One region of the Companilactobacillus sp. HBUAS56275 genome, then DNA from elsewhere that is predicted to be linked to it. Evidence: riboswitches for the same ligand, from Rfam matches in the RefSeq annotation. Region 1 holds a riboswitch; each other region holds the start of a gene.

What was found. A riboswitch is a leader RNA that binds a small molecule or an ion and turns the genes downstream of it on or off. The one in region 1 is predicted to bind tetrahydrofolate.
Region 2: it holds a riboswitch for tetrahydrofolate, as region 1 does, so the genes downstream of both, U8526_RS11450 (folate family ECF transporter S component) here and U8526_RS02315 (folate family ECF transporter S component) in region 1, are expected to answer to the same signal.
Region 3: it holds a riboswitch for tetrahydrofolate, as region 1 does, so the genes downstream of both, U8526_RS09380 (folate family ECF transporter S component) here and U8526_RS02315 (folate family ECF transporter S component) in region 1, are expected to answer to the same signal.

The regions. Positions count from the first base shown of each region.
Region 1 covers NZ_JAYKKK010000001.1:496,241-506,488, forward strand. The annotation lists gene U8526_RS02295 (maltose acetyltransferase domain-containing protein) at 1-206, opposite strand, end outside; gene U8526_RS02300 (DapH/DapD/GlmU-related protein) at 208-771, opposite strand; gene U8526_RS02305 (hypothetical protein) at 979-3,393, shown strand; gene U8526_RS02310 (bifunctional folylpolyglutamate synthase/dihydrofolate synthase) at 3,557-4,744, opposite strand; gene U8526_RS02315 (folate family ECF transporter S component) at 4,744-5,274, opposite strand; THF riboswitch at 5,311-5,405, opposite strand; gene U8526_RS02320 (aldose epimerase family protein) at 5,763-6,749, opposite strand; gene pgmB (beta-phosphoglucomutase) at 6,753-7,439, opposite strand; gene U8526_RS02330 (glycoside hydrolase family 65 protein) at 7,507-9,750, opposite strand; gene U8526_RS02335 (ABC transporter ATP-binding protein) at 9,780-10,248, opposite strand, start outside.
Region 2 covers NZ_JAYKKK010000006.1:66,570-76,817, reverse strand. The annotation lists gene U8526_RS11475 (hypothetical protein) at 1-99, opposite strand, end outside; gene U8526_RS11470 (hypothetical protein) at 309-1,001, opposite strand; gene tsaD (tRNA (adenosine(37)-N6)-threonylcarbamoyltransferase complex transferase subunit TsaD) at 1,221-2,222, opposite strand; gene rimI (ribosomal protein S18-alanine N-acetyltransferase) at 2,255-2,794, opposite strand; gene tsaB (tRNA (adenosine(37)-N6)-threonylcarbamoyltransferase complex dimerization subunit type 1 TsaB) at 2,769-3,494, opposite strand; gene U8526_RS11450 (folate family ECF transporter S component) at 3,557-4,081, opposite strand; THF riboswitch at 4,136-4,232, opposite strand; gene U8526_RS11445 (acyl-[acyl-carrier-protein] thioesterase) at 4,832-5,575, opposite strand; gene rsmI (16S rRNA (cytidine(1402)-2'-O)-methyltransferase) at 5,575-6,444, opposite strand; gene U8526_RS11435 (DNA replication initiation control protein YabA) at 6,463-6,825, opposite strand; gene U8526_RS11430 (DNA polymerase III subunit delta') at 6,837-7,790, opposite strand; gene U8526_RS11425 (cyclic-di-AMP receptor) at 7,793-8,119, opposite strand; gene tmk (dTMP kinase) at 8,122-8,772, opposite strand; gene U8526_RS11415 (YaaL family protein) at 9,497-9,784, opposite strand; gene recR (recombination mediator RecR) at 9,786-10,248, opposite strand, start outside.
Region 3 covers NZ_JAYKKK010000004.1:186,001-196,248, forward strand. The annotation lists gene U8526_RS09350 (tRNA dihydrouridine synthase) at 94-1,092, opposite strand; gene U8526_RS09355 (hypothetical protein) at 1,272-1,511, shown strand; gene U8526_RS09360 (TetR family transcriptional regulator) at 1,658-2,158, opposite strand; gene U8526_RS09365 (SDR family oxidoreductase) at 2,319-3,227, shown strand; gene helD (RNA polymerase recycling motor HelD) at 3,547-5,859, opposite strand; gene U8526_RS09375 (bifunctional folylpolyglutamate synthase/dihydrofolate synthase) at 6,028-7,314, opposite strand; gene U8526_RS09380 (folate family ECF transporter S component) at 7,330-7,866, opposite strand; THF riboswitch at 7,894-7,990, opposite strand; gene U8526_RS09385 (YitT family protein) at 8,031-8,903, opposite strand; gene hutH (histidine ammonia-lyase) at 9,330-10,248, opposite strand, start outside.

The DNA.
Region 1 (10,248 bases):
CCATAGATGGCACCAAAATTACCATTAATAGTCAAATTCGTACCGACTTTTTTAAATAATTTTTTCATAATCATATTTCGTTGGTCAATATCAGTCTCAGTATTCATTTGATGAATTAAATTTTTCCCTCGAGCAATCATTTCCTGTAATTCTGAATCTCGATAATCGTATTCTTGACCAGCCAACAATTTATCATGTTCCGTCATTCTAATTTCTCCTAACATCCCTAATTTTTCTAGCGGGTGACCCCACGATGACACTATTCGGTGCCACATCCTTTGTCACAACTGAGGCCGCACCAACAATAGAATTCTCACCTATTGTTACTCCAGGAAGGACTGTTACTCCAGCGCCTAACCATACATTTTTCTCAAGATGAATGGACTTAGTGATCATATTTCTTCTTTGAGTAGGACCTTCCTCATGATTGACCGTGATCAAACTTACTCTAGGTCCAATCTTAGTCCCTTCACCGATCCAAATTCCACCCAGATCCATGAAGAAGCAATCTTTGTTGATAAAAACATTACCTTTAACAAAAGTATGACAACCTACATCGGCATTAAATGGTGCTTTAATATCACTAGTAGCAGGTACTTGATAACCAAACAAGCGACTAAACAGTGCTCGACGTTCATCTGCCGTATGATTTTGATAGTTAATTTCGTTAATTATCCGCGAATTCTTCTCTACTATTTGATCGACCAATAAAAAATCACTCTCACTGTAATCAAGTTTTCCACCCTTTAAAGCTTTTTCTAATGCATCCATCTTTGTCTTACCTCTCTTTAACTTTAGAGTAAGTGTTTCGAATGTATTAGTCTAATGCTTATCCTGAATTGGGACAAATTCATTTTTTGAATAATATAATAGAAACTAATTCCAGAATATATATATATTTATTATAAAAAGTGAACTCAATTAATACTTTTGCCGTTGTAATATAGTAACAAGATTAATGGTTTTGGAGTGATTTCTATGAGAAAATTCAAAAAATATATTTTTGCTATTGTAAGCGCTTCCTTACTGCTGAATTTTATCAATCCTATTTTGAGTTTGAATGTTAACGCAGCAAATACGACAAATACCTATCTAGACACTGCTTTAAGCACTGCTCCTCAGGGTATTGATTTAAATAATGGTCGATTCAAAATGCCCACTGAATATACTGATGGACAGCCATATTCTCCTGCTGTCAGCAGTAATGTTATTTCCGCCACTAATGATCTTCCGAACAGCAATCGTATCGTTCAGATCGTAAACGGTGAAAGTCAAGCTGGCGGTATTTGGGGTGATCCGGCCAGAAATAATTATATCGACACCACAAAGAAACAGACACTATCTATGTGGATTTATATCTCTAAACTTCAATCAAGTGACACAGCTACAGCTGATGGTTTGGCTTTCGTACTTCATAACGACCCTCGAGGCATAAATGCTATCTCCAGTGTTGGCAATAAGATCAATGTTGGTGAAACTTTGGGTGTTTGGGGAATTGGATCTCCTGTAATAGCTACTGGGGCATCTGGAACCGAGCCAGATACTACAGCTGTGGCTGGGACCGCTATCCAAAATAGTTGGGCACTCGAATTCGATGCTCATTCAAATAGTGATACTTATAAATCATTGGCAGCTGATTCACTAGTAGGCGAAGAAAACACAACAACTAATAACAGCGCAAAGAAAGCTTATGATGCCTTTCTTAGTACTACAGATAATCCATTAGCTTCATATGATAAGGATATTCCATACACTCATATTGCGTCGGGCTTTCCTGCATCACCATCCACTTATACTGCTAATCCAGTAACATATTATAGTGGTACAAAATTTAGCCTTCTTGGTAAAAAGTATTCGGATCCTCATAATGCTTATTATTACAGTATGAATCATACCAATACTAGTAACCCGGAGTACAATGAGGCATTTACAGGCAATCTATTTTTGAAAAACAGTCAATGGAGACATCTAACAATTACAATTGACATTCCAAACAAAAATATTTCTTATAAATATAATGATTTAAATACCGATGGAACCGCCAACACCGCTACTCTAGGACGTGAAGTCATAAAAGGATCAACTGATTTATCTAATGAGGATATTGCCAATTTAGGTATTAAATCCTCGGGAGAAATGAAAGACAAACTTTATTATGGATTTACTGGTGCTACAGGTACAAACGGTATGAATGGTCTTGTTATCTTCGAACAGATCCCCGGATTCGCCGAAACAGAGGTTACACCAGATTTCCAAGATATATCTAGTAATAAATCCCTAGCTTCTACTGCGGATACTGCCTATTCTGGTGAAGAGCTTCAATTAAATTACAATTTAACTTATACAGATGGTAATGAACCGTGGTCTGGTGTAACTAGTCATATTGTTCTACCTAAGAATGTCGATTTTACCGCTGACGCTGATGGTAATGTCGGAACGGTTACTGTTGGTGGAATTTCAGAAAAAATTCCATTTACGGCAATTAAAGACAATATTCTCGAATATAAACTTCCAAGCAGCATGAACACTGGCGACACTTCAACGGCCACTTTCTCAATCAATGGTACAGCTGGTCAAGTCACTCAAAAGACTACCGTTGCTTCAACTCACTCAAGATTTGTTGGTGACAATGGTATTGCTAACGTCGATTCTCCATCCTTTACAATTGAAAATCCGGCTTTGAAACTAACTTCAACTACCGATAATCCTTTAACGGTGAACGAGGGTCAGAATGCCAAGATTAGTGGTAACGTTGCTTACACGGCCACTGACAAAACTATGACTAATTCTAATATGACTGTCCACGTTTCCGTCAATAATAATGCTGAGACTACCTTTAAAATGAATAACAGCGATCCTATTGGACAATTAACTGCTAATATTTCTAAAGATGATCTAACTTCTGATACTAATTTTGTCCGGATTTATGTTACTGATGCTGACAACAATAAATCTAATACCATCAGATTTACTATTAAAACCAAAGATGGCAGTCTGTCACTCAATGAGTATCCCGAAGACGCATATTTTAAAACAGTCAATACTACTAAAAAAGATCAGGTAATCAGCCGTTCCGGTAAATGGGATCTATCAATTCTAGATAGTCGTGGTTCCGGAAATAACTGGAAACTAGTTGCTAATTCAACTACATTGAAGAATGATAATTCTAACTTTAATGGTTCTTTAATTTATAAGACTGGTAACAATTCCTACTCCCTAACTAATAACGATATCCAAATAGCCACAGGAGAAACGATCTCCGATGATCCTGTAATAACTGATATCGACTCTACTTGGACTAATGACAGTGGTATCTTACTTGAATCAGATGGAGCTAACTCCGCTGGAACTTACAAAGGAACTATCAATTGGACGCTCTATGACAGTATCTAATCTAACTACAACAAAAAAGATGGATTCAACAACTCACAATTGAGCTATTGGATCCATCTTTTTATTTGATTTTTGATCGTACTTCTGAAGAAAAATATAAAGATCCGGCTATCATTAATAGTTCATCGGACTTCAAATTACCGATTAATTCATCATAAGCCACTTACCAATTTGAATTTATCTTTATTCTTGGCTGCCAGTCTTGATAATCTTCTAACTTAACAGCCCTATCATCATTAAAAGTCGTCATTGTTATTTCAACATTTGGTATTTCTAGTAGCTCTTCCAACATAGTACTGATATCTTTAGTGACAATGGCTGAGAAAAGTATCTTCACACGATAATCTTGATAATCCGTCAAAAGATTTTCCTTTAGACGTTTAATTGCATGTGGATTATGAGCTCCATCCATGATTACCAATGGTTTTTGACTGATGATCTCCATGCGAGCGGGCCACTTAGTTTGTAACAAACTATGTATTATCTTATCTTTATCAAATGATAAATTATGCTTTTGTGTGTATAGATAGTACATCTCTAAAGCAACTGCCGCATTTTCGACTTGCTGATGACCAATTAAAGGTGTATCTAATCCTTTCAACTTAATCTCATTGTTAACAAAATCAAATTCTTCAAACTGCTGTTCCACAAAACCACGATAATCGCTGTGAAAATCATCTTTCCAAGTATAAACTTTAGCATTCTTCTCTTTAGCCTGAATTTCAATAACCTTCAAAGCTTCCTCAGACACATTCCCAACTACTAGAGGTACGTTCTCTTTAATGATTCCTGCCTTCTGATAAGCAATTTTTTCAATAGTATCACCTAAAAAGGCTGTGTGATCCAATCCAATCGTCGTTATAGCGGCCAATTCTGGTTTAATGACATTGGTACTATCTAGTAAACCACCCATGCCCACTTCAATAATGGCCACATCGACTTGACCCTTGAAATAGTAAAATGCTAAACCAGTTAAAATTTCAAATTCAGTAATACCATAAAATTCCTTCTGAGCATCCATTTGCTCTACTAACGGTTTAATCAAATTACCCAATTTTACTAGATCAGCATCGGGGATTTCTTGACCATTAATTTCCACTTGTTCAGCAAAATCTTTGATAAAAGGCGAATTGAAAGTCCCTACTTTTAAACCATTAGATCTCAATAGATTAGCTAAGTAACGAGTAGTTGAACCTTTGCCATTAGTCCCTGCAACGTGGATCGTTGGATACGACTTTTCAGGATTACCCAATAAGCGCAATAATTCCGTGATCCGTTCCAAGCCTGGACAACTGCCAAAGTAACCACGTTCAATCAGCCATTGAACAGCTTCTGAACCCTTAGTAAACATTAGCCTTTCACCATATAACGACTAGCAAGTGTCTTTAATGGTAAGGCTTTGCCAAAGAACATGATTGAACCAGTTTGAATAAATAGCATTGCAATAGCTTTAATAATTCTTGGAATCCATAATCCCATGTTGAAGAATGGTACATGATACATGATTGATAACCATAGTGGGGTTAAGAATAAACTAATGATTAGGGTATTTAGTAAGACGCAGATAAATGTATTTTTTAAAGTAATTTCTTTTTTGTAGAAGAAAATTCCATATAGGACACCTGAAATCAAGGCGTTTAACGTGAAGCCAATAAAGAATCCAGCTTTACCAAACAAAGTTGTTCCAACCACGTCGGCAACAACGGATGAAATGCCGGCCCACAGTGGTCCAAAAAACATTCCTAAAATGGCTTGTGGTATAAATTCGAATGAGACACGTAAAAATTGTGTTTGAATACTTAAAAAATTGGTTAGGACAATCATCATTGCCACTAGTAACCCCATAGTTGTAATTGAATAAATACTGTTTCTCTTGTTCATTTGAGCATCTCCTCATAGAGCTGCTACACATTATTATGCAGCGAATGCGAGAATAAAACCGCGAATCGACTTCTTCGTTCAAAAGCACATTCCGTCTTTTTGACACTTAACGCTTTATTCTCTACTCTGTTATCCTTTTATTTTTATTGTGGTAATTTGTACTAATCCTTGATTAAATTTGATTATAGTGTGGTTTTGCTCTACTTGCCGTCCTCCACGTTCCAGTGGCCCACAGATTTTCTACTACCGGCGGTATCCTTACACCATATCAGTTAATGTTTAATCAAAAGCCTTAATTACATCGACTAGACGTACTTCTCCTTCCTTATTCATTTGACTTTTTAAATATAACGTCTAATAGCGAACAAGGTCAATATTTTTGACGGAAATAGTTCGGATAATACGTAACCATAAAAATAAAAAAAATCGATATAAAAATCCTAATTTTAGAATTTTTATACCGATTATGGTTCCTTATATTTATATTATTAATTCAATTTGCGATATCTATATTTGTTAGTGTAAGCCACTTTCTTATCCTTGTTTAGAACGATATCTCCAAAGTCTGGATGATGAATAGCGTCTGGTAATGTTTGTAATTCCATTGCTAAACAACTGTAATCATACTCTGCAGCCTTTTGTTCGTCTTCAGGGTTAGCGGTGAAAATAACCATACCGTTGCGATCTGTATAAAGATCTACAGCTCTTTTATCAGACTGAATTGTTGCAGCATGTCCATCGACGACAAAAGTATCGTCATATTCATGCTTATCTAACAAGGACAATTGATCTAATCCTTTGCCAATAGTCTTAAGTTGCTTAAAGTCATAAGGACCTTCAGTAGGAAGATATTGACCTGTAGGAATTTTCCCGTCATCCACTTCCAAGAATTTTGCCGAGTTAACTTGTAATTGTTGTTGACGAATATTCTCATCATCAACATTAAAGTAAACATGGCAAGTAGGATTGAACAAGGTATCTTGATCAGTATTGGCTCCATAAGTAATGAAAACTTCGTCGTTGTCATTCAACATATAAATGACATTAACTTCTAATTTTCCAGGAAATCCATCTTCACCATTTATTGTATGACTGAACATAACCGCCTTATTGGAAATTTGGCGACTAGTGAAATTCTGATACTGGAGTCCATGACTTCCACCATGCAGAAAGTTTTCACCTTCATTTTGTTCCATTTGATAATCTTTACCATTGATCTTAAAAGTACCATCTTTAATTCTTCCAGCTACACGACCAATCGTCTTACCAACTTGATAAGGTGTCTTGATGTAGTCTTCCAAATTATCAAAATGTTCGATCAATGAATGTTTCTTTCCATCCTCAACAACTTCAAAATTTTGCCAAGTTGCAGCATAGCTCATAACGCTGATACTTGTTTGATTTTTGTTAGTGATTTTATAGAGGTAAACCGGTTCAGAATCAATTTCCCCAAAAATTGTTTTCGAAACTGTCATTTTCTACCCCTCTTTTATTTTGCTCATTTCCTTCTTAATGTTCGTTAAGGTTACTTGTGATGTGTCTGTGAAGTTGATATCGGCTTCATTTAAGATTTCTGGATCACCAATCCCAACAGATGTTTCGTTAGCACCGTTGATTGACTTAATACCAGAGACTGCATCTTCTAGACCGATACATTCTTCAGGCTTCAAGTTCAATACTTCAGCACCGCGAACATAAATTTCTGGATTTGGCTTACCATTCTTCAAAGTGCTTGGATCAACTCTAGCATCAAAGTATTTCTCCAAATCTAAGGCTTCCAAAACCTTAGGTGAATTCTTAGAAGATGAGGCCAAAGAAATTAGATAGTTATTGGCACTCAAGTCCTCAATAAATTCTTTCATACCGGGAAGAATATCGTCATCTGTCAATCCCTTTAAGAGGTTCAAATAATTATCATTTTTCTCAGTAGCATACTTAACTTTTTCATCTTCAGTGTAATCGTTTTCCTTGCCACCAGACTTTAAAATCAAGTTTAGTGAATCCATTCTGCCGACACCCTTTAGTTGGTTAGCTAGATCCTCAGTCCATGTAACCCCCAACTCATCTGCTAATTGATGCCATGCTTGTGAATGATAGACTGATGTATTAGCAATCACACCATCTAAATCGAAGATGAATCCTTTAATTTGTTCAAATTTTACCATATCGTGTCATTGACTCCTTCTGATAAAAAGATGTCTGAAATGACTTTCAGACATCTTTATTTTACAATTATTTTAGCATTAGTGGTTCATCATTGACTGTAATTTGAAGTGGATCTCCAGAAACCAACTTGAACTCCGAACCATTTTCCTTGACGTTTACTTCGATGACGCGTCCCCTAAATACTTGTCTGAATGAGTAACTATTCCATTTCTTAGGTAAGAATGGTTTATAACTCAAAGTACCATCGTCGTGAACACGCATGCCTGCAAATCCCTGAACCATGGCCAACCAGCCACCTGTCATTGAAGTGATATGCAAACCATCTGCTGTATCGTTATTATAATTGTCTAAGTCTAGTCTAGCCGTTCTTTCATATAATGCAACCGCTTTCTGTTCATAATGTAAATCTGCGGCTAACACAGCATGAATTGCGGGTGAAAGACTTGACTCATGCACTGTCAAAGGTTCATAGAAATCGAAGTTACGCTTCTTTTCACGTTCAGAGAAGTCGTCGATGAAGTCCCAAATACCTTGGAGAACATCACCTTGCTTGATATATGGAGAACGTAAGATCTTATCCCATGACCAGTGTTGATTAATTGGTAATTGATCAGCCGGAATAGAGCTGACTGGTTCAATATCTTTATCTAAGAAGCCATCATGTTGAACGAAAATGCCAAGATCTTCGTCATAAGGTAGATACATCTTGTCTACAATATCTTGCCAATGATCCATTTCTTCTTTAGAAACATTTAATTTTTCAAATTGATCTTTACTTACTTCGCCGAGAATTTGTAGTGTGTACTTCAAAGTCCAACGGGCTAAGAAATTAGTATACCAGTTATTATCGACGTTATTTTCATATTCATCTGGTCCAGTAACACCGTGAATCATATATTGTTCGTTACGTTTGCTGTAGTGAACACGATCAGCCCAGAAGCGTGACATTTCTGTCAACATCTTGCTACCTTCATGAAGAACAAATGACTTGTCGCCTGTATAACGTGTGTAGTTATAGATAGCAAAGGCAATATCACCATTACGATGAATTTCTTCAAAAGTAATTTCCCATTCGTTATGGCATTCAATACCATTGAAAGTAACCATTGGATATAACGCACCCTTTAGGCCTTGTCTTTGAGCATTGATGTAGGCACCTTTTAGTTGATTGTAACGATACATCAATAGGTTACGTGATACTTCTGGTTGAGAAACTCCCAAGTAAACAGGAATACAGAAAGCTTCAGTATCCCAATATGTAGCCCCACCGTATTTTTCACCAGTGAAACCTTTTGGTCCAATATTCAAACGTGAATCTTCACCTGAGTAAGTTGTGAATAATCCAAAGAGGTTGAAACGCATACCTTGTTGAGCATCAGTATCGCCATCGATCTTAATATCTGATTGATTCCAACGATTTTTCCAAACATTTGCATGAGCACCCAATAGGTCTTCATATGAAACACTACTGATCTTAGCAGCAATACCTTCCATAGCATCCCTTAGATCGTCAACTGTTTCATAATCACGTGATGTTACAACGACAACACGTTTTTCAATTGTACCAACTTCATGAGCTTTCAAATCAGCTACAAAAGTTTTGCTAGTTTCTAATTTGCCAACTTCGTGATCGGTTTCCTTAAGTTCAGTTACATAACCAACTTGCATACCAGATGTGAATCTTGGTGTACCAAAATCGTTTGGCTTAGTTTCAGCAATGATACTGTCATCAGTAATTTCCAATACTTGCCAGAAACGTTCATCATAATTTGCATCTTCATTTTCAACATTTGCATCCAATGAAGAAATAACTTTAACTTCAACTGAATCATCAGATAAATTCTCAAAGCTGACCTTTTGAACAGATAGTTCCTTTTGGGCAACACTCAAAAATCTTTCAAAGTTGAATTTTACTTTGGCACCATCTTTTTCAACGATGAATGAACGTTTCAAAGTAGCGTTCTTCATGTCTAGATCAAGTGTAAAGTCACTAATTTTATCAGTGTATAGATCTAATTTAGAACCATTGATCAAAAAGTTCATTTTAATAAAATTAACGGCATTGATAACTTTACCAAAGTATTCTGGATAGCCATTCTTCCACCAACCGACACGAGTCTTGTCAGGGTACCAAACACCAGCTAGATAGCTGCCTGGTAAACTGTCGCCTGTATAATCTTCTTCAAAATTACCACGCATCCCCATATATCCGTTACCTAGACTGGTTAGGCTTTCTTGTAATCTTTTATTTTCCTTGTCTAATTTATGTGTGACGATGTTCCAAGGGTCAACTTCAAAAATACGCTTCATTATAATCCTCCTACAAGCATCCTTCTCTATTAAAGAATTGTTTTACCTGTATCTTTATCAAAGTAGTGTGCCTTAGTCATTTCTAAGGCCATCTTAATTGTGCTTCCTGGTTCATGATGATCACGTGCATTAACTTTAGCAATGAATTCAGCATTTCCAATCTTAGAATAAAGCATTGATTCAGCACCAAGTAATTCAGAAACTTGAACATTAGCTTCGATTGTAGAATCAGCAAATGTTTGTAAAGCAATCTCTTCAGCATGGATATCTTCTGGACGAATACCAAATGTTAAGTCTTTACCATCATATCCTTTAGCCCTTAATGTCTTAAGATGTCCTTCAGGAACTACTAGATTCAAGCTGCCGCCGTCAGTAATTCTGTTTCCATCCAATTTAACATCGAAGAAGTTTGTAGCTGGTGAACCAATGAATCCAGCAACGAATTTGTTAGCTGGCTTGTCATATAGTTCTTTAGGTGTACCAACTTGTTGAATCTTA
Region 2 (10,248 bases), on a different contig from region 1:
ATCTGGAACTGAATAAGCTTGAACCGTGGTAGTTTTGAAGATCTGAATGACCGGCAAAAGAAACGCAATCAGATAAAGAAATCTTGTTTTTTTCTTCATGAGATTAACCTCCTCGTCAGACATTAATATCTTATATTGTACAAATATTATATACGCTATATTATTTTTTAATATCTCATATTTAACTAAAATTATTATTGAAATATAATATCAGATAGTTAATATGTTCATATTAATAATAACAAACAAATATTTATTTAAGAAAAAATAAGCTCCCACTTCAAATTAATCAGAAGTGGAAGCTTACTTTACCTTTGGAGATACTTATTTTTTATTTTATAGGAGGTTTCATCAATAGCCTTAATCGCGTCTGAATATTTATTTTCGAACGCTAGAGCCGTTTTAAGACTATTGTTATTAAAACCCAACAATTTTTGATAGTGCAATACTTCTTTTTGTGTGAACTCAGTTCCTGACATCAATCCCAATATGGGAAATTGTTGCGTCTCTTGAGCTACAAAATGCATAATATTACAAAAATCAATTTGATCATTCATAGAATTATTAGCGACATACTCATTGAATGATGTATCTTTGATTTGAAAATCACCGACATGTTCCATGCCACTTTGCCATGTTAGGTCCCAGGCTTTATTACTCTGGTCGTACTTAACTCGATACCAAGACTCATCCTCCATTGTAGCAAAAACATCTTGATCCGATTCAAAGACTAATACCTGATAATTATATATTTTATAGTCCTGCGAAACAGACAAGCTAGTGAAAGGAATAAATAAGTGATCGATATCAATACCTGGATCAAGCATTTTCAATCTCTCAATAATATGCATCTTCAATTCTGTTGATGTCTCGTTCTCATCAGGATTAATTTCAAAACCAGGTATCTCAAAAATTGTGTCATTTGTAGCTTTCGTATAAATCCCATCAGTCCTCTTATCATACTTTAAAAGCACGTATGAAATAACCGTTCTATTTTCCATTAACTACACCTCTCATCTTTTTTACCACAATTTGCAAGATTTATTAATCCTTTTTTACAAATAATCGATATTATTGGCAATTTGTATATAATTATTTATCTGAGAGGTTAACGATGATAATAGAAATTCACGGGTTCTATTCTCGTAGTTCGCTTTTAATAGTTCGGTACAAAAATACCCTGAAACCAATGTTTACAACATTAATTTCAGGGTATTAGTTTATTCCATATCAAAATCCAAACTAGGATCAGCGTTCAAATCTAATTTAGCGAAATCGCCCTTGTCATATTGAATCTGAGCCATCGCACCGATCATTGCAGCGTTATCGCCACAAAGTCTCAATGGTGGGAAAACTAATTCCATATCCAAATGACGTTTTTCGATTTCTTCAGCCAAACGTTTTCTTAGGCCTTGATTAGCGGAGACACCTCCACCTACAATCAATTGCTTAACGGGATGTTGTTTCAAAGCTCTGAAAGTCTTGTTACTCAAGATATCCAAAACAGCGGCTTGGAAACTGGCGGCCAAATCATCCTTATTCAATTCTTCATGAATCTGATCAGCATGATGAACACGGTTGATAAAGGCACTCTTCAAACCACTGAAACTGAAATCCAAGTTATCTTCTTGAACCATTGCTCGTGGAAAATCGAAAGTATCCTTACCTTTAGCAGCCATTTGATCGACTTTTTTACCAGCTGGATAATTAATACCTAAGATCCGGCCAATTTTATCATAGGCCTCACCAACAGCGTCATCTCTAGTGTCTCCAAGCGTGTGGAAAACTCCTGGTTCTGTAACTAGAACAATCTCTGTATGTCCACCGGAAACTAACAAGGACATGAACGGATATTGTAGATCAGTCACAAAGTTAGCTGAATAGATGTGACCAGCCAAATGATTAACTTTGATCAATGGTAGATTGTGTGCGAACGCTACTGTTTTAGCAGCCATGATTCCAATCAACAATGAACCAACTAGTCCAGGACCATAAGTAACAGCCACAGCATCAAGATCACTGTAACCAACTTTAGCTTCATCCAAAGCCATATTGATACAACGCGTAACTTCCTCAACATGATGGCGACTGGCAACTTCGGGAACTACACCACCGAAACGTTGATGACTCTTTATTTGTGTTGCAATAATATTTGATAAGATTTCTTTACCATTTTTAATAATAGCGACGGAAGTTTCATCACAACTACTTTCAAATGACATTATTAACGTATCTTTTTCCAAAATGTTCTCCCCTACAAATCAACCATCATCTCTAAAGCATCGTGATGATTTCTAAAATAATACTTTTTATGAACTGTTTTAACCTTGAATCCAAAGGCTTCGTACAAAGCGATTGCAGCATCATTAGTTACATCGACTTCCAAAGACATTTTCTCAAAGTTTCGTTTACGACAATAATTAAAAGCCTGATTCAATAGCAGATGGCCGATACCTAAATTCTGGTAATCACTGTTCACTGCTAAATTAGTGATATGCGATTCTTCTTTATCGCTCAAGGAAATACCAATAAAAGCTACAACTACGTCTTTATTGACCAGAGACAAATAGAGCGCATTCTTATTGCCAATTTCCATTTCTACGATATCAATTGGCCATGGTACCGGAATTGGATAAATTGTTTCTTGAACTCGCATATATTGGATCGAATCATCAGGAATAGCTTTTCGTAAAGTGAATTCCTGTCCGTCGATCGTAACTAATTGTTTTTCAAAATCGAATTTTTCCTTTTTATTGGACAAGATATTTTTAAATTTCTTCAACATAGGAAACATTTTTGTCTTCCTTATTACCTTTAGCGTACCAATCGTGTTCAGCCTGAGTTAAACGTAAATATGTTGGGATAAAGTTATCAATATCCTTAACAGCTCTAGTTGTCTCCGCAATCTCTGCCAATTTGCCAGCATCTGGCAATGAATCTTCACTCATAATTATTGTTGCAGTTGGAAATTGTTTTTGAATCAATTCCTGCAACCTAGGTGTTACATTAATGAATTCCAATTCACCGGGCTCATATTGTTTTAATGTTTCAAATAGATTGGCCATTGAAGTGTGATGATCAGCAATAACAGTCAACAATCTGTTATCACGATTTGTTACATAAACACCAGCAAAAGCATTATCATTTCTTGCGTCCATTAGAGGAACCAAGAGATGTTTTTTATCGCCATTGGCAGCCAACAGTTTCAAGCTTGAAACTCCAACTAACTTCTTATTAAGCGTATCAGCTAAGGTCTTAGCCACCGTCACAGCAATTCTAACCCCTGTGTATGAACCTGGACCCTTAGCAACGGCAATTAAGTCGATATCATCCATTGTTAGTCCGGCCTCTTGCAAACCATTTTGAATATCAGGTAGCAAAGAAACACTGTGTGTCTTCTTTTCAGTTGATTCTATATGTGCTAAAACTTTACCATCCACTACCACGGCAACGGATAATGGCTTATTCGATGTGTCAAATGCTAATATTTTCATACTTATCCCTCATTCTTAATAGAATTATTTTAACACATAATTTCCAACAAAAAAAAATCGACCTATCGGCCGATTTTATTAAATTTCGAATTATCTATCCATCTTAAAACGATGAAGAGAAGTCCAGTTTGATAAACCAAACTAAATGCCTCTTTACCAAGTCTTGGTATTAACAACGTCATGTAAGGTATATCAGTCATCATGTGAATCCACAAAGTATTAAGTCCCGTATTAACAACTACTGTAATCAGCAAGACTGTAATAAAAGTTCTTAGAACTGTAACTTTGTGATTATACAACATGTAACCATAAATCACTCCAGATACTAAAGCAGTCAAGGTAAAACCTAGAAAGAAACTGCCACCAGTTGCCAGAATCGTATGACTGATGATATCTGCTAAAACATTAGCGACACCAGCCTTAACGGGACCAAAGTAGTATCCCAACAATCCCACAGCAATGAAGCTAAAACCTACTTGCAACACGTTGCTACCAAATGAAAGCTTTGCTAATACCATTTGTAGAGCTATTAACAAGGCCATCCACGTAATCTCTTGAACACTAACGACTTTCGTTCTACTGTTCATAATCGACATCTCCCAACGGAGCTGCCACCGAATATAAAAAAGAGACATATATAAAGTGGCGAATGCGGAAACAAGATCGCGAGATTAATCTCTTCGTCCGATGTTCACATTCCGTTCCATCAGCACTTAACGCCTTGAATCCTACCCCAAATATTTTTAAATACTTAAATATGGTAGCACAAATCAATAACTATACAAGTAATTGGTTTTGGATAAGTATGTCGCCCTCCGCAACAAGAAAATTTGGCTGGAACGCCATGGGCCGACTGGAAGCTAATAATTTTGTACTTCGTACAAAATCATGGATCTTCAAGTTCGACCTTTACCTAAGCAATAAATTGCTAAGGTAAATCTCATGGCTGAGCCAATTTTCTTGTTGCTCCGGGCTGAATAGTAACTCTATTTTGTATTTTTCTTTCTAAATTTTTAAACAAAAATAAACAGTATCTATTCGAGATTCTACACAATCGGAATTCTAAATAAATACTGTTTTTAATTTTCGAAATTTTCTAATTAATAGAACTAGATAACAAAAATTAGAACACTATCTAATCCGGAGCAAGAATTGGAAATGCATTCAGCCGTGAAATCATTGTTAATGGCTTTGCCATTTACAATGAGGCCGAGCTTGGAGATCCAGTATTTTACACAGAGTGTAAAATACTTAGCTTCAAGTCGGCCCACAGCGTTCCAATGCATTCCCAATTCTTGTGGAGGATGGCATCAAACACTAACCAAACTAGAGAATTACTATTTATCTTCCCATCCCAATTGAGCAACAACATTCAAAACATCACCATTCTTTATCCAATGAGTTGAAGTGTTATTTTCTGAATTCATTTTAGCAAACAACAATGGTTCACTTTCTAAATTCAATTCTTTCTCATACTTAATATCCATAGTCTTCAAATGATGATTGGCAATATAATCTGCATCGAGTGTATCTACCATCCAATCGAAGTAATAAGAGTTATTAACATGTTTATTGACATCAATATTGTAATAGCCAATGTGTTGTGGTTGTTTAAAATCGTACTCGTCCGGTACGCGTAACCGTGTAAAACGTTGAATTCGGTTAACTTCTTCGGCACCAAATTTATTTTCCAAACGGTCAGCAGCACTGACAATCTTGCGTTCCTTGATATCAATCAAAACAAAGGCACTCTGAGCTTTGACCATGACGTTTCCATCCATGTCTTCAACCCAGAAATCACGATAGAAAAAGTACTTATTATAACTTGTTGCTTGTGTCGTAACTTTTAACTTTTGACCTAAACGTGGCATCTGATTAATATCCATATGATATTGAACAACTACCCAGCCTAGGCCATTGTTCATAACCATTTCTGTACTATCAGCGTCTGCTTGATGTAATTGTTTTTCGGAAGTTAATAACATAATATCAATTAAAGCTGATAAACGAATATCGCCTGTAAAATTGACAAAATAATATGGTACTTCTACTTCCATTGAATATGTTTCTCTCTCAGTCACTATTCTTCTCCAATTCCATGATAAAGGTTATACACAGTTTGCTTCTTCAAACCGTTGTCGGCTGCTACCTCTTTGATAGCTTTATTAGGCTTTTTACCGTGATCTATTAAGTTATCCACAGCTGCGACTAAATCAGCATCTGAGCTAGCTTCTGTTTGATCAGCTGGTTTTCCAGCAATTATCAAGACGTACTCTCCTTTAGGATCATTCTCTTCATAATATTGAGCAACGTCTTGCAGTTTTCCACGTAAGAAGGCCTCATGAATTTTCGTCAATTCGCGGGCCAAAGTTATCTGGCGGTCTGGTCCAAATTTAGCAATTAAATCCTGAATCGTCTTTTTCACACGATATGGTGATTCATAAACGATTGTGGTTTCACTACGATTAGCTAAATCAACCAAGGCTTCGGTTCTCTCTTTACCCTTTCGTGGTAGAAAGCCAAAGAAGTAGAATGGCTGTGGTTCAATACCAGAGGCTATCAGAGCTGTTATTGAAGCAGTAGCGCCTGGTAATGGGACTACCGGTATCCCTTCTTTAATAGCAGCTTTAACGAGCTCCTTACCGGGATCACTGATCGATGGTGCCCCGGCGTCACTAACTTGAGCAATTTTTAAACCTGAATTCATTTTTTCAATCAATTCCGGAATTCTTTGAGCCGTATTGTGTTCATGAAAACTTATTAATTCCGTTGGAATCTCAAAGTGATTCAACAGATTCTTAGTATTACGTGTATCCTCAGCCGCAACTAGATCTGCTTCTTTTAAGGTGTTGACAGCTCGAAAGGTCATGTCTTCTAAATTACCAATAGGTGTTGGCACTAAAAAAAGGCAGCCCTTCGAATTATCAACAAAACTCTTTTGTTCCTTCATTCAAATAGCTCCCCTTACTTAAATCTTTTTAACTTTTTTGTTCTTGTTCCAGTTTGTTCCATATAAAACGTTCATACAGAAAAGGCATTCTTCATCATTATCACGGTGTGAACCATAATACTGTTGGCAAACGTGAAATCCTTTGCGATAAAGCTTTTCCAAATTCAATCGCGAATCGGATAACGTGTTACCATTAAAATCCTTTTCTTCATAGCCAACCTTTTCTAAATGTTTCCTGAGATTCTGATTCTCTAACTTAATCTCTTCGTTTTTTTCCAAAGTATCGGATAGTTCCTCTTTTAGCAAAGAAACCTTTTTACTTATATCATTTAGTTGATTTGTGATTGTTTCAAATTCATCATATAAATCTTTCTCTGCCATGATTTCACCTACTAATCCACAAATTTTAATGACAAATCTTCTAAAATTGCTTGAAACGATACATTACTTTTCCACATCTGTTGGGCTGTGAATAAGTCATCAGACATCCCTACAACTCGTTTGATTCCTTTATTTGAGAGCAAATCTTGTGTCGTTAATGTTGATTTTTCCAAATTGTACCTAATTGATAATATATCACTAAAAATTTGATTCAACATGTCGAATACCAAATGTTGCTGATTTTTATTCTCAACTAAAGGCATGATATCAGTCTGGACGTCTATAAAACTATTTATTTTTTGTTTATTAATTTCTTTTAACCAATTCGTAATAGCGGTCAATAGCGATTGGTATTTATCACCAGTAACGTTATCCAAATATTTAATATCGGTAACTTTCAAGGCATTCTGTGCTTGTTCTTTTTTGAAGCCTTCATTGATTAGACTATCAATCTCATCTTCATTACTTTTGTTCGATAAATGAAAAATCTGCACACGCGATTGAATGGTTGGCAAAAGCTGCTTAGCAGAATCAGCCAATAAGATGATCATCAAATTACCTTCTGGTTCTTCAATAGTTTTCAACAAATTATTGCTAGCAGCATTAGTCATCTTCTCAGCTTCATCGATAATGAGAATTCTTCTTTTACCTTGAGTAGCCGTCATATTAGCTTCTTTTTTAAAGAATTTAATATCATCGACACCAATACTCTGCTTTTCAGTTTCCACTTCTAATACATCAGGATTGTCACCCAAGGCAATCGTTTGGCATTTTTGGCAAGTTTGATCAGGAGCACCATCTTGAAGGTTCTCACAGAATTGACTTTGAGCTAACCAAATCGCCATCTGTTGTCTAACTTTAGAAGAAGCATTATCGATTAGATACGCGTGCGACAGCATATTGGAAGAAATAATTTTTTGAAATTCTTGAACAACTCTAGGTTGCTCAACCTGTAAACTTTCCATCCTTAGAATCTCACAAATTTATCAACAGGTAAAATGAAGCAAGTAGCACCGCCAACTTGAACTTCAATAGGTTCAGCTAGACTAGAAGCTGCTTCAGGCATTAAGAATGTTGGAGTAACGTATTGTGAACGTGTGTGACAGTTCTTCTTGATAATTTCCAAAGCACCATCAACCTTTTCATCCTCGACACCAATAATAAAGGTACAGTTACCAGCCTTCAAAAATCCACCAGTAGATGGTAATTGAGTAGCTCTAAAACCTGCTTTAACAAGTTTTGATTGTAGTTGTTGGCTATCTTTATCTTGAACAATGGCTAAAATTAATTTCATGGTTATTCTCCTTTGGTAAAAATTTCAGGAAATTTTTGTACAATTATATCAACAGCATCTTGAACCACCTTTTCAGGAGTCTGTGCTGCATCGACTGTTTTGATACGTTGTGAATTATTCTTAACGATCTCTTTGTAGGAATCGTAGACGCGTTCATGAAAACTCATTGCAGCTTTTTCCAAACGGTCCATCTCTCCAGCATGATCTTTTTTAATTCTTGCTAATCCTACATCGGGTGTCACATCAAAGTAAATTGTTAAGTCTGGCAAGTGTCCTTCAATGGCGAAATTGTTGATATCAGCAACTTCTTTAGTACCAATTTGACGTCCACCGCCTTGATAAGCAATAGAACTGTCAACAAATCTGTCGCTTAACATGATTTTATTTTCAGCTAGAGTGGGTAAAATCACATCAATTAAATGTTGACGTCTAGCTGCGGCATACAGCAAAGCCTCAGTTCTGGCATCCATTTCTTCATCATGAATGTCTAAGATAATTTTTCTGATTTTTTCAGAAATTTCACTACCACCAGGTTCCCTTGATAAGACGATTTCTCTGTCCGTCTTGGCCTGTAACAATGGCATAATTTTTTTCAGAGCCGTAGTCTTACCAGCTCCGTCTGGTCCTTCAAATGAAATAAATATTCCTGACATATAATCTCTCCTAATGATTACTACTATTTTACTTGAAATTAGAAATAAATGAAACTTCCTAGGATATTATTCTGGGAGAATGGGTAGGAGAAGTATGCCGTCCTCCACAAAAATTGGGAATGCTGTTGGAACGCTATGGGCACCATTTTGAACTAATTATTTTTCACTTCGTGCAAAATAATGGATTTCAAAAGTCGGCCTTATTGTAATCGGCATAGCCGATAACAATAATTTCATAGCTGAACGCATTCCCAATTTTTGCTCCGGACTGAAGAGTGCCTCTAATATTTGTATGTTTTCAAATATTAGATAGTTAAGTCTAATTTCACAGATGAGACCAATCAGACCTGTTGTTCTAAATCGAATAACCACTCTTATTTTAAATTTGTCTTTCTAATTTTTTAAAGCAAAAAAAATAAACAATATTCATTCAGATTTTCTTCCATGAAACGAAATTCTGAATAAATATTGTTTTTTATTTTAAGTTAACTTGAAACCAAACAATTGAAACACTATTTAGTCTGGAATAAAAATTGGAAATGCCTTCAGCCGTGAAATCATTGTTAATGGCTTTGCCATTTACAATGAGGCCGAGCTTGGAGATCCAGTATTTTACACAAAGTGTAAAATACTTAGCTTCAAGTCGTGCCCACGGCGTTCCAAGGCATTTCCAATTTTTATGGAAGACGGGAACCTAAACACACCCCCATCTTACCCAAACTAATTACCAGTGTTTTTCAGCACGGCTAGGTTGCTTCAAAAATGTATCTTCATCTCCAAAGATAATATTAGTCGTAGCCTTAGCTTTAGCTTTTCTTCTTCTTGCTTCGAGATACAAGAATTGATACTTCAACTGATCAAGTTTCAACTTAATTCTTGTCGTATCATCGATATCAACTGAATTGTTCATCATTCTTTGCGTATTACCAATTCTTTGTTGAATCTGGTGAATATTATCTAAGAGACGATCATCTTCCATTTTCTGGACAGATATTTTTCTTTTACCAAACATGTTAAATCTCCCTGCGACCTAGAACCGCACTCTTCAAAGTCATTTCATCCGCATATTCAATATCAGATCCAACAGCTAATCCATGTGCTAATCTAGTTACTTTTATTCCTGCTGGCTTAACTAATTTGGCTAAATACTGAGCAGTTGCTTCTCCTTCTGGCGTCGCATTGGTTGCAATAATCAATTCTTTAACATTCTGATTAGTCTTCAAGCGATTCAGCAACAGCTTAATATTCAAATCTTCTGGGCCAACTCCATCGACTGGCGATAGAACCCCTCCTAGAACGTGATACAAGCCATTGTAGCCGTTCATATCATCTAAAGACATAATGTCCTTAGCTTGTTCAACAACTAAAATGGTCGATTGATCACGGCTCTTATCACTACATATATTACAAATATCCTCAGTAGTAATATTTCCACAGATCTTACAACTCTTCAAATCTGTTTTTGCGGAAATTAAA
Region 3 (10,248 bases), on a different contig from region 1:
CGCTTAAAACAAATAGGACCAGGTAATCAAAATACGATTACCTGGTCCTATTTGTTTTAATGCTCGAAAGCTGAACATGTTATGTCCCGCTCTCTAGTATTCGTTATTCTCAATTTTATCAATAACTTTACGTGCATCATCCGTTGTCTTTGTCTGCATCAAATCATTTCTAATTTCAGCGGCATGTTTCATTCCACGAACATAAATCTTGAAGAAACGTTGCAATGGTGCAAAATGACCCGGAATTCCTTTAGCCACAAATTCATCGTACAAATCGAGTTGGTAACGCAACAAATTCAAGAGTTCAGTACTTGAATGTTGTTGTGGCTCTTTTTCAAAGGCAAATGGATCAGAGAAAATTCCTCGTCCAATCATAATTCCATCCACACCAGGATGTTCTTGCGCTAGTTTGATTCCATCCTGATAATTCATGATGTCACCGTTGATTTGTAACAATGTATCTGGTGCAATTTCATCACGCATCTTAACTAGATCGTCGATCAATTCGTAGTGAGCTGGAACTTTACTCATTTCTTCTTTAGTTCTGACATGAACTGTTAAAACAGGAACTTGTTGTTCCAATAAGAAAGGAATCCATTTCTTATATTCTGAGATTTCACTGAAGCCTAAACGAGTTTTGACACTGACTGGCAATCCAGCTTCACGTGCACCCTCAATAACTTCTTTTGCAGTATCAAAATGACGAATTAAATCACTACCACTGTGATTCTTAATTACAGCAATATCAGGACAGCCAGTATTAATGTCGATAGCTTCATAACCTTGTTTTTTCACTTCTACGGCTGCTTTGGCGAAATCTTCACCAGAGTTACCCCAGAGTTGAACAATTGGTTTAGGATCCTCTTTAGGGTCAATATACAATCTCCCCTTAGTTGCTTCTTTAGCCAAAGGATGCGTGATGGCTAAAGCATTTGTAAATTCAGTATAAAAAACATCCGGAGCAGCGGCTTTTTCAACCACTCTTCTAAAGACTGATCCGGTTACAGCCTCCATTGGTGCCAAGCTGAAGAAAGGACGATTTTCCTTCTTAGCTTTCTCGGCAATGCGATTCCAGTAAGTTGACTGGGTCACTCTCTCACTTCCAATCAAAGTTTTCAATTACAATACTCTCAACTATACCTATTTCAAAAGGTCATGTGCAAGTTTTTACTCTGTTTTATCTGATAGTATTCTGCACAAAATCCTTGAGAATGTTATAATGTAAGCGTTAACAATTAAACTATTTATTTATATTTAAGGGGGAAAAAGCCATGGAAAATAAAGAAACAAATTCAGAAAGAATCACTAGACTAGTGATGACCTATATTTTTGTTTTCGTGGCAGTATTCCTAGGATTATTTGCACTTTACTTCCACTTCACAACTAATATGTCAGTTACATGGTTAGTACAACTATTATTTGTGGATCTATTGTTATTAATCTTAGCTATTTTAAAGCCATTATTCGATATTACTGTTGATTTCTTTAAGGATATTATTAAGAACAATTAGTAATCTTTTGGGCGACATTTGACTAAATATACCGTCTGCCACAACAAATATTAAAAGAACAGTATTTATCAAGTGTTCATGGTATGTAAATATACCTGAATTTCTTAATAAATACTGTTCTTTTTTATTTAAAAATTATTTTCAGATCACTTTTTTCCAGTTTTAAAGACTTGATCCAAATAGCGATAATCAACAAAGGGATTATACGGTTGATGAGTTCTTTCAATCCACAAATTAATAGCCTTAATGCGGCCGATAAAAAAGAAACGGTCCAATTCGGTTTTATCTGATTGATCTTCCATAACGGTATCAATGATAAATTGAAAAAATCCCGTCCGAAAATCAGCGTCATTACTTTGAAGTGACAACAAAGGCAATAACTCCCGATTATTAATTGTTGCTACAGTAGTAAAAGGATGATCAAAAAAGTCATCCATCTCAAAATTCGAATCAGTTCGTTGACTGTTCAAATACTGATTCAACAAGTCATACTTATCATTGAAATGAGTATAAAAAGTAGAACGATGAATCATCGCTTGTTCAGCAATCTCATTAATAGTGATTTTACTGAAAGATTCTTTAGTCAACAAATCCCTGAATCCTAAGTAAATTAATTTCTTGGTTCTTTCATTTTGTAAGTTAGCCAAAATTGTCGTCCTTTTCTACAATTAATCGACAGTGTCTATTATTACTACATCATCGAATTATTATACATGGTTTAATATTTCTACGGTGTTATATTATAAACACGTTCTAAGGATAAACCAATGAATTTTTAAATTAATTAGTAAAAAGGAAGTATTTTAAATGCGTGTATTTATGACTGGAGCCACAGGTTACATTGGGACATTAGTTGCCCAAGATCTGATCAATAATGGAATAGAAGTTTTAGGATTAACTCGATCACAAAGAAGTGCCGACAAACTAACCAAAATGGGTGGAGTTCCAGTAATGGGAACTTTAGAAGATATAGATACTTTGAAAACTTCAGCCCAAAACGCCGATGCTGTTTTACATTTAGGCTTCGTCAACGACTTTGAACATTTTGCTCAGGCTAGTCGTATTGATGCCCAAGCAATTGAAAGTTTTGGTGAAGTATTGAATGGAACTGATAGGCCTCTGATCGTAACCGCTGGAACGGCAGGACTTGATCCTAATCACGTTTTAACAGAAAAAGATACTGGTTTTGAGGGTGTAGAAAAAGTGATGCCTCGCCGCTCAGAATTTTTAGCCCGAGAATTAGTAGACCAAGGTATTAATGCCTATGTAGTCCGTTTAGCACCATCAGTTCACGGTAATGGTCGTTATGGAATCATTTCAATGATCATTGCCCAAGCACAAAAGACCGATAAAGTTCCTTATTTCGGTGATGGACAGAATCGTTGGAATGCAGTCAATTATCAAGATGCAGCCAAATTATTTGTTAAAGCCTTAGATTATGCTTTAAGTGACAACCATTCATTACATATCTTTAATGCAGTAGGTGAAGGCCAGACAAAGACCATTGAAATTGCAAAAGTTATCAGCCAAAAACTGAATTTACCATTAGAATCACAACCTAATATTGATTTTGATAGTCTATCCGATGAAGATGCATTCAATGTAAATAATCTCTTTGGTTTAGACATTCCAGCTGATAGTAAATTGACTCAAAAAGAACTTAATTGGCAACCTATTAATCTAAGTTTAATTGCCGATTTGGAAAAGAACTTATAAGATTAAGTAATAGAATATTGCCGTCAAAAAATAGCGTCTATTCTGAATTTCAATCCCTACTGAAAACGTAGAGACCAACATTCAAGAATAAACGCTATTTTAATTTCTAAGTTAAGTGAGATAAAGATAAAACACGTTATTCAGTCCGGAGCAACAAGAAAATTGGCTCAGCCATGAGATTTACCTTAGCGATTTATCGCTTAGGTAAAGGCCGAGCTTGAAGATCCATGAATTTGCACAGAGTGCAAATTTATTAGCTTCCAGTCGGCCCATGGCGTTCCAGCCAAATTTTCTTGTTGCGGAGGACGGCACCCTTCAGTTACTTCATCAATTGATAATACTTTTCAGGTACACGTTGAAGTAGTTGTGAAAAATCACCAATCGATGTAATGGTCAACTTGTGCATTGCACGTGAAGCAATTGTATAAACTAATTGTTGTTCGTCTTCAGAGAACTTATCCTTTGAAGCATCCCACATGATGACCGCATCGAATTCCAAACCTTTAGCCAAGAATGATGGTAAGACAATTGTTCCAGCTGCTAAACGTTGGTTTTCTGAGCGAATCAGTGTCGATTCAACACCGATTTCTTTGAGCTGCTTATGCAAGTTCTCAGCATCTTCCAAAGTTTTAGCAATAATCGCAGTCGTATAATTCTGCTTATCATTTTCAGCCAATTGTGTTTTAACATCTTGTAGTGAATCTTGCTCATTTTGGGCACAGTACATATTAGGCAAGTCCCCATCACGATTGAATGGTTCGATTTTTTGACCATTTGTCAAAATTGCCTTTGTAAAGTCCGTAATTTGTTTTGTCGAACGATATGAGTGAACCAATTGAACAACTCTTGTTTCGTCAGCATCAAATAATTTTTGAGCTTCAGAAAGCAGAGTTTGACTGTTCTTCTTTGTAAAGATCGACTGATTCAAATCCCCTAACATGGTATATCTAGCGCGTGGGAACTTGAATTTCATATAAGCCAACTGGAATGGTGTGTAATCTTGAATTTCATCCATAAAGACAAACTTCATATCAAGCTCACCATGACGACCAGTTACTAAGTCATATAAGTAAAGGTATGGGCTCAAATTGTTCATTGAAATTTGCTTATCAGTAAATGACTTAACAAATTTATCAACATAACCCTTCCATTGTTCTTTGGTAATATTCCACTTACTTAAATCAGTAATTTGTGGAACAGCTTTTAAGAAATTCAAATAGTTGGCTGCCACATTTAGGAATCTCAAACGTTTAATATTCTTATAAACACCCTGCAACATAGCAGTAACAATCTTACGAGCTAAGAATTTTGTCTCTTCATCGCCATTCTTGAATTCTTGATCAGCCGTACTATAGAGTGCTTGTAACTGTTCCTGACTCAAGTTCTCAATTCTTTCAGCGACCCACTTCGAACGCATCTCAGCACCGATCTTACGATGAAGTAATTTGATCAAACGGTCAACAGTCGCATCTAGTCGATTACCTAAATTATATTGAGGACCATAGCTGTAATAGATTTCTTGAATCTTTTCTTTAGAAATGAAAACTTTGCCTTGGAATTTGATATCCTTAAAGGCCATCCCACTTTGATCCAACAACTTACTGTAATTGGTCATGATATTGAAGAATTCAACGTCGGAAACAAATTTACTGATATTCTTATTTTCCGTATCAACAACCGTTTCGAATTGTTGTGCCAAACTTTCAACAGTCAGATTAGGCAAACGACGTGCCAAGAATTGTTTGTACGTCATTTGGACCATGTTTTGTTCACCCATTTCAGGCAAAACATCTTTAATATAGTCGTTGAAAAGTGAGTTTGGTGAGAACATGACTACTTGACTAGAAGTTAACGTTCCCCGGTATCTATATAGTAAGAACGCAATTCGTTGCAAAATAGCAGATGTTTTACCAGAACCGGCGGCACCTTGAACAAACAAGAGCTTCGACTTAGTATCACGAATGATCTTGTTTTGTTCCTTTTGAATTGTCTTAACAATCCCCTTCATATGAGTAGAAGATTTACCATCTAAGACTTCCAGCAACATTTGGTCACCGATAGTCTCTTGTGTATCAAAGTAAGCCCTGATCTTGCCATCTTCAACTAAAAATTGGCGCTTCAAAAAAAGATTAACTTCCTGTTCCCCATCTGGCGTCATATATGTGACTTTGCCCAACTTACCATCGTAGTAAATTGAGGAAATTGGCGCACGCCAATCGTAGACTAAGAAATGGTCGTTCTTATCGGTAAAAGAACTTAATCCAATATAAACAGTCTCTTTCTTAGGTTCACCTTTTTCTTGGAAATCAAGTCGAGCAAAGAAGGGATTCTTTTCCAACTTCTTCAAAATACCCAAACGTTGTTTGGATTGTTGCCAACTATTATTTCTTTCGTCCAACATCTGTTGTTGCTGATGAATGGAAAGTGCAGCATCCATAGAGATCGAGTCTCCATCCATGCCTAAATGAATGTCATCAAAAGCATTATTGATAACTTTTAAATCTTCTTCAGCAACTTCCATATGTTCACGGAGTTGGCTCTCAGACTTTTTAATCTTCTCAACCACATCATTTAAATGTGCCTGTTCAAGCTTTTTTTCGTCTAGTTCATTAACCATAGATTTATCTGTCATAATAACCTCTTAAATTAAAGTTATATAATGTTACCACTATTTTTAGGGTAATTCAAAAAAGAACTATTACTTTAATAATGGGATATTAGTGCTTACATTACAAATAAAAAATTTAATGATTTTACTCAAAAAAAACAGACAGTAAGCCGATTGCTTACTGTCTGTTTTTCATTTCAATAGATCTCTAACACCTGATACAAAGTAAAGTGAACCCGTAATGAAGAGCACATCGTCTGAACCCAGTTGTTGCATCTTTTCTCCAAGAGCCTTCTTCCAATCAGGTTCAATCGTTATCCTATCAGCTAAATCTTGATAATCAGCTAAGTGTAAGGCATTAGGATAGTCAAACGTTGTTAACGTTAAATCGACATTTTGTATAGTGAGCAGATCTTCCAACATCGAATCAATATTTTTCGTTGTAATGGCAGAAAATAAGATGTGAATATGAAAGTCCTGATACTCTGTTAAAATATTGTCCTTTAAACGTTTGATGGCATGCGGATTATGCGCTCCATCCATGATAACCAAAGGTTTTTGACTGATAACTTCCATTCTCGCTGGCCAACGTACCTTCAATAATGCTGTCTGAATCTCTTGGATACTTATTGAATAGTTATGTTTTTGACAATATAGATAGAATAATTCGATTGCTACGGCCGCATTCTCAACTTGTTGATGTCCGGTTAATGGAGTTTTTAAGTTTTTGAACTGTGCGTATTGGTTTTGAAAGTTGAACATCTCAAATTGATCCTTAAAGCCTAAGTAATCTGTTTTGTAATCTTTTTTCCAAACATAACTTGGTGCATTCTTTTTATTAGCCTCAGCCTGAATAACTTCTAGTCCTTCTTCCGGAATATTGCCACTGACAATTGGAACATTCTCTTTAATAATTCCAGCTTTTTGCCAGGCAATTTTAGCTATTGTATCCCCTAAAATATCCGTGTGATCTAATCCCACAGTGGTAATGGCTGCTAATTCAGGATGTACAACGTTGGTACTATCCAGCAAACCGCCAATTCCCGTCTCAATAATGGCAATATCCACGCGATTTTTGAAATAGTCGAAAGCCATTGCTGTTAAAATTTCAAACTGGGTGATGCCAGAATATTTTTCTGACTGATCCATTTGTTCAACTAAAGGTATGAATCTATTTGATAACTCTACAAAGTCATTTTCAGGAATCATTTGGCCGTCGATAGAAATTCTTTCATAGAAACTTTCGATATAAGGAGAGGTAAAAGTTCCGACAGTCAAATTCTTCTGTTCCAATAAGCAGCGCAGATACATCACAGTTGAACCCTTTCCATTTGTCCCAGCAATGTGAATACTACGAACCTCTTTTTCCGGATTATTGTCTAATCTCAACAATTCTTCAATTCTGATCAAACCGGGTCGACTTCCATGCTTCACACGCGAATCGATCCATGCAATTGCTTGTTTGCCCGTCGTAACCATTCCTAACTCCCCCTTTTATCTAGCAACGTAACGGTGGGCGATTGTCTTGAATGGAATTGCTTTACCGAAGAAAACAATTACCCCAGTTTGTACGACCAACATGATAGCTGCTTTAACCAAGCGGATGGCCCACAATTTTGGATCAGTAAACGGAATATTGTACATGATCGACAACCATAGTGGTGTCAAGAAAAGGCTGATGATAACAGTGTTTAGTAGCACGCAGATAAAGGCACTCTTCAAAGTTATTTCCTTCTTGTAGAAGAACTTACCGTACAACCACCCAGAAATAAATGAGTTAAGTGTAAAGCCGATAAAGAATGTTCCCTTACCTAGTAAAGTTCCGCCAATGATATCAGCCACGGCGGCACAAATTCCAGTCCAAAATGGTCCAAATAAACTTGCTAAAACAACTTGCGGTATAAAATCAAAGGTTATTTTGATCAATTGTGTTTCAAAACCAAATACCTGCGATAACACAACCATCAAAGCAACTAATAATCCCATTGTTGAAATTGAGTAAACACTAATCTTCTTATCCACTTCGAGCATCTCCTTTTAGAGCTGCTACACATTATATGCAGCGAATGCGAAAACGAAACCGTGGATAAAGTTCCCTTCGTCCAAAAGCAACATCCCATCTTTTGACACTTGACGCTTCATTTTCTACTCTGATATTTTATTTGTATTTGTGACATCCTCATTTAAAGAGGTTTTTAAACAATATCTTTTTCCTTAAATTCACTTAAAATCATGATGTCTTGCGATACACTGACGAAAGCCTTGGGATCAACTTTTTTCATAATTTCATCGAGAATTTCCATTTCATAAAACGTAATTACGGTAATTAATACTGTCTGCGTAGCATTCTTATATGCTCCATAGGCTTGTGGTAAAACGGTAATTCCTCGTGTCAGTTCTTTTTGTAAAGCCGTGATAACTTCTTCTGGTTTTTGCGTGATCACCATTACTTGTACCTTGCGATGTTTAACATAAACCAAATCAGTCACTTTTCCACTAACAAAAATTGATACTAGACTGTAAAAAGCATATGGCCAACCGAAAAGGAATCCAGCGGCAAGAATAATCATGCCGTTTAGAACCATCGATATCAGGCCAACTGTTTGGCCGGTCCATTGCCGCAAAGTAACGACTAAAGCATCCATTCCACCAGTAGAAATTCCATGCTTCAAAGCCAATCCTAAAGAGTAGCCGTTGATAACACCACCAAAGATGGCACAAATGATTGGGTCCTTGATCAATACCATGTTGGGCACTACTGATGTAGCAATTGAGGCAAAAGTTACAGCAATGACAGTGAAAATAACGAACTTATGACTGATCTTGAACCAGGCCAACAGAATCATTGGAATATTTAATAAATAATAAATGATTGAGAAAGGTAGATTGATCGTCTCTGCTTTGTCAATTAAGGTAACAATGATCTGCGAAATACCTGTCAATCCACCAGCATAAATATGTCCTGGTTGCCAAAAGAAATTCAGCGCTACGGAGTACAAAAGTGCATATATCAGACATACCGTCAGTTTGGTAACAATGTCTTGCCATACACTTTGCTTTTGCAACATCGTGCTCACCTCTTAATTACCTATCGTTGCTTGCCGTCCTCCGCAAAAATTGGAATGCTGTTGGAACGCTATGGGCGCGATTTGGAACTAATCATTTTACACTTCGTGCAAAATAATGGATTTCCAAAGTCGGCCTCATTGTAACCGGCAAAGCCGGTTACAATGATTTCATAGCTGAACGCATTCCAATTTTTGCTCCGGACTAATGTCCTATTCTATTTTTTATTCTTCAAAACATTGAATGGTAAAAACAATCCTTACTAAGAAACTTAGATACATTCATAGATTCTATTCAATTACATAAAATTAAAAACTTTCCAAATACTGCAATTTTAGTGAACATCAATAGAAACAGAATATAGTTGGTGACAGAAATCTTCGGACGACGGGCATACTTAACACCACATTAGTTGATATTAATCACAACTAATCAAATTGAATATCCAAATCAACAACATCTTCTACAGCTGCGAGTAACTTACCGTCTGTTAATGTTTCTGAAGCTTTGTTTAATTCATCATAGATTTCAATATCTTTATCATTTTCGATGAAATCAACGGCTTTTCTGAATACTTCATAAGCAGGTCTTGTACCTTTACCTAATCCACCTGTGCGGTCGCTTAGATCAAGTGCTTGGCAAGCTGCCATAATTTCTGTTGCAACTATACGTTGTGAGTTCTTAACGATATCTCTAGCTGTTCTTGCAGCTGTTGTTCCCATACTTACGAAATCTTCTTGGTTTTCACATGATGGAATTGAGTCAACACTGGCTGGATGTGCCAAAATCTTGTTTTCTGATGCTAATGAAGCACATGCATATTGTGTAATCATGAATCCTGAGTTTAAGCCTGGATACTTAACTAAGAATGATGGCAACTTACTTAATTGTGTATTTACCAAGCGTTCAACACGTCTTTCGGATACATTACCAATTTCTGAAGCGGCGATTCCTAAGAAATCAAATGGTTGTGCCATTGGCTCACCGTGGAAATTACCACCTGAAATTACTTTGCCGTCACGTGTAACGATTGGGTTATCAGTAACAGAATTGATTTCAATTTCAACTTTCTTCTTTACATAAGCAATCGTATCTTTACTTGCTCCATGAATTTGTGGAATACAACGAAGAGTATATGGATCTTGAACGTGATCTGGTGTTGCTTCTCCAACTAATGTACTGCCATCAACCAAACGACGAATGTTTCTGGCTGTTGCTAATTGACCACTTTGGGGACGAATTGTATGAAGATTTTCTTCAAATGGGCTGGAGATTCCTTGATGAACTTCTAGTGATAAAGCTCCGGCAATATCTGATAACTTGAGCAATTCAATTGAGTCGTAAGTT